2 regions of the Bacillus sp. URHA0034 genome follow, and region 2 is predicted to be linked to the other one. Evidence: riboswitches for the same ligand, from Rfam matches in the RefSeq annotation. Region 2 holds a riboswitch; the other holds the start of a gene.
What was found. Region 2 has a riboswitch for thiamine pyrophosphate ahead of ACZ9EE_RS05675 (thiamine phosphate synthase). Riboswitches for the same ligand answer to the same signal wherever they lie in the genome.
Positions count from the first base shown of each region.

Region 1: another riboswitch for thiamine pyrophosphate. It lies ahead of thiT (energy-coupled thiamine transporter ThiT); the one in region 2 lies ahead of ACZ9EE_RS05675 (thiamine phosphate synthase).

Region 1 is NZ_JBWCDK010000002.1:1,740,063-1,742,267, reverse strand. Features, by position in the region: gene ACZ9EE_RS10345 (histidine kinase N-terminal domain-containing protein) at 1-556, opposite strand, end outside; TPP riboswitch at 768-876, shown strand; gene thiT (energy-coupled thiamine transporter ThiT) at 991-1,581, shown strand; gene ACZ9EE_RS10335 (FeoA family protein) at 1,741-1,965, shown strand; gene feoB (ferrous iron transport protein B) at 1,965-2,205, shown strand, end outside.
Region 2 is NZ_JBWCDK010000002.1:718,036-720,240, forward strand. Features, by position in the region: gene ACZ9EE_RS05665 (DNA-3-methyladenine glycosylase) at 1-181, opposite strand, end outside; gene ACZ9EE_RS05670 (hypothetical protein) at 196-405, opposite strand; TPP riboswitch at 744-852, shown strand; gene ACZ9EE_RS05675 (thiamine phosphate synthase) at 955-1,584, shown strand; gene thiO (glycine oxidase ThiO) at 1,581-2,205, shown strand, end outside.

The DNA.
Region 1 (2,205 bases), 1.0 Mb from region 2:
TTAGTAATTGTATAAATCCTTGTACTGATGTAAGCGGGTTTCTAAATTCATGAATAAAGCTTGAGGTCATTTGGCCGAGTAGTGTTAAGCGATCTTGGTGGGTTGAATCAATAAACATCGTCTTTTCTTCAATAATTTTATTTTTTGCTTCCGAATAATGGGATACGGCAAAATATAAAAATTTATCAAAACAGAAATTAATATCATTAATCGATTTCTGCAGGTCGGACCATGTGAGTCCTGTTTTACTTAAATAGCTATATAAAACGGTCCGGCCGGTATTGACATTGTAAACAAAATCACCAATGTTAATGTCTGCCAAAACTCGTTCCTTTGAAATATCAATGGCAATCTTTTCAATAACATTTAATAATTCTTCCTTTGATAAGGTATGCATGGTAAGAATGACATCTAATAGGGCTTCGGCATTTTCACGAATTTTACCTTTAAAGGGATCACCCTGGTAAATCATTATTGTTTCTTCCCATTCTTGTACTAATTGCTGTTTGTTATGCGCAAAAAAGGCGACTAAATCCGTTTGTTCTCCCGTAGACATGTTGTTTCCCCCTATTGGTTTTAACCAACTGATTACCATGATAATTCGCTGATGATTGTAAAAATCCTTTATAAAATTGTAGAAAAATTTTTTACCTAGTAAAATGTTGTTAATTATTAATCATTTAGAAGGAAATTGATAACATTCCCTAAAATAAAAATCTTGTTTAATTAGAGGAAGAGTAGTATATTTTTTATGGATAACAATTGAATACTTCCACAGGGGGAGCTGCTTTTTATGCGGCTGAGAGTGAACGACCAAGTTCTGACCCTATGAACCTGTTAGTTAACACTAGCGTAGGGATGTGGTTTGCTAAATACAAAAGCAATTCAGACATTCCTTGTCTGGATTGCTTTTTTTCTTCTATTTACGGGTGCCATATAGTCTATGGGAAGAGATCAAGAGGTTCCAATTAGATAAAGGGGGAGAAGTTGGTGTATCAAACGAGAAGTAATACATTATTTATCGCAGAGGTTGCTGTATTTACTGCGCTTGCTTATTTATTAGATTTCGTAGCGGGGATTGTTTCTTTAAAAATTTGGCCGCAGGGTGGTTCCATATCCATTGCGATGGTACCAATATTTCTGATTGCCTATCGCTGGGGGATTAAAGGCGGACTTTTAACAGGCTTTTTATTAGGGTTACTTCAGTTTATTATGGGATTTTCACAAGTTTATACGATTGTTCAAGGAATTATTGATTATTTTATTGCTTTCACAGTAGTTGGAGCCTCAGGGATTTTTGCTTCAGCGATCAAAAAAGCACTGAATGAACAGAACAAAGGAAAATGGATGACGTACGTAATAACTGGGGCATTTTTGGGAAGTGCGCTAAGATATATTTGCCATGTGATTTCCGGAATTGCCTTTTTCGGAGAGTATGCTCCTAAAGGCCAGCCGGTAGCTATCTACTCATTACTTTATAATGGAACTTATATGCTGCCGAATTTCATCATAAGTGCAATCATCACCGTTTTGTTAATTAGTGCACTACCAAAGAAGATGGTTCTGCAAAAAAGTCTATAAGAACGAAGAAAAGGAAAGGATTATCTTTTCCTTTTTTTTTGCATTTTAAGATTTTTTTTCGAACTTTTGTCAAATTTATTATGCTTATTAACTCAAAAAAGTGTTAAAATACATTTAGAAAGATAATCATTCTCAATTAACTTAGATAGGGTGATATACATGTTTGGAGCTTTAAAAGCAGGAGATAAAGGGAAAATAATTGATCTTTCTCATGTTGGTCACCTCGTTCAAAGACGCTTACTCGATTTAGGAATAACTGAAGGATCTGAAGTCTGTGTAAAATGTGTGATGCCATTTGGCGGACCGATTATGATAGAATCATGCGGCCAGTGTGTTGGACTGCGCCGGAAAGAAGCAGTTCAGATTGAAGTGGAGAGAATATAATGGAAATCGCTCTAATTGGAAACCCGAATACTGGAAAAACCTCATTATTTAATAATTTAACAGGTTCCTATGAGTATGTTGGTAACTGGAGCGGTGTAACAGTTGAAAAGAAAGTCGGCGTTTTCAAGAATAATATTGGACAATTAATAGATTTACCTGGAGTATATACTCTTAACCCTTTATCAAAGGATGAGGGGGTTGTTACCTCTTTCTTTTTGAATGAATCCGTTGACCGATTAT
Region 2 (2,205 bases):
TGTGTGCAGCCCTGTCTCCAGGCCCTATGTAAGCCTCTGTCTCGACAATATAACCTGCCGTCATTCCTTCGTTCGTTTCTTTTACAAGCAGGCAGCCAAGTAATGCCCTTGCCAATTCGAGAGTGGGCTGGTCATAAAACTCCGCAGGTAACGGATCGATATCCAGTAAAGTATCTTCCATGCCTTATTCACTCCTTATAAAGGCTTATCTTTCTCTGTTATAAACCAACCATCAGGTTTTCTTTCAATATGAAACAAATTTTCATCAAACTTTTTTCTAAGTAATTTATACTCCTCATTTTCAAATTTCACCTGTGTTACTTTAATTTTCTTTAAGGTTATTTCCGGTTTCTCGACTTCAAAAATCAGGTCGTCTATTACAAAAAAAGTTTTCTGATGTTTCATTCTTTCCACTCCTTCCCCTTATAAATACATACGTATATAATTTGTTAAAAATGAAAAATTTCCTTGTTAATTTTCTGTAAAATAAACGGAATCTTATCATGATTTGAGCAATTCCTTAACAATCCTTGATTCCTACTTGGTTCGTGGGTACAGTATCAGTGGCTATCATGGTATTGGGTGAAGGTGAGCCACTACATATTCATTATACGCTAATTCGAAAAAAAAGCTTATATGGTCACAATAAAAGATCAGTTCTTACTAAATAAAATTATTTGACATTTCAATCAATGGTGATAGTATTGTACATGCAGGTAATTATTACAAATTCATATGGAAAATAAATCCGCTAGAGGTGCCTTTTTAAAGGGCTGAGATTGAAGTACTACTTCGGGACTCTATGAACCTGATCTGGGTTATACCAGCGTAGGGAAGTGGAAAACAGGATATTTGAATGTGCAATTTTCTCTTTCAAATGATCAAACCACTTTCTAAACATCGGAAAGTGGTTTTTTGTTTTTCACCTGTTCATAAGCGGAATCTTCTAAAGAGGTGACGCGAATTTTAACAAATGTTAAAGAGTTACATATCATTTCGAACGCTAAAATGCCAATCGAGCAGTTACGAGAGATTTTACTTGAGATTCACCCTTATGTAACGTCGATCCACTTAAGGGAAAAGCAACAAACAGCCCGGGAACTTTTTCAAGCGGTTGAATGGCTATCTAAAGACATCCCCCTTTCAAAAATTATTATTAATGACCGAGTGGATGTTGCTGTTGCCGCAAGAGTCGCAGGGGTCCAATTAGCCTATCATAGTTTGGACCAAGCGATTGTAAAAAAGGCGTTTCCAAGCTTAAAGGTAGGTAGTTCCATTCACTCTTATCAGGATGGAGAAAACGCTCTGAGGGACGGTGCTGATTACGTTCTGTTCGGCCACGTGTACCCTTCCCACTCTAAACAAGGTAAGACACCAAAAGGTATCGAGGAATTAGCAAAAGTAGCTAAACTGGCTATTCCGGTCATTGCTATTGGCGGGATCACACCTGAAAATACAAAACCAATCATTCAAGCTGGTGCTAAAGGTATTGCGGTTATGTCGGGTGTCTTAGATTCAAGCGATCCGTTAACCGCAGTAAAAGCGTATGTACATGCATTAAAAGATGGAGATGGTAAAAGGTGAAAAATTCATTTGATGTTGCCATTATTGGCGGCGGAATAAACGGAAGTTCCATTGCCTATCAACTTTCAAAGCTTGGGAAAAAGGTGGTTCTAATTGAGAAGAATCGTTTGGCTTGTGAAGCATCCAGTGCCGCTGCCGGAATGCTGGCAGCACAAGCGGAGATTGAAGATGATGGTCCCTTTTTTCAATTAGCTTTAAAAAGCCAGGGAATGTTTTCTTCCCTCTCAGACGAGTTATTTGAAATTACCGGAATCGATATTGAGTTTGTTCGTAAAGGCATGATTAAAATTGCCGAAACAGAAGAAAAAGCCACAGAAGTCAAACAACAAGCTACGTTTCAACGACATTGGGATCCAGAAATAGAATGGCTTGATTCTCATAGTATACGAGAATTGGAACCCTTCCTCTCCCCTAACGTTGCTGGCGGGATGTTCATCCCTAACGATGGCCATGTCCAGCCAGCTAAATTATCGAAGGCTTTTGCAAAGGCCGCAGAACAATTCGGGGCGACCATTCTCGAAAACACAGAGGTTCTTTCATTCAACTACGAAAATGACCGAGTAAACGGGGTTATAACCACTTTAGGAAACATCGATTGTAACCAGGTTGTCCTTGCAACCG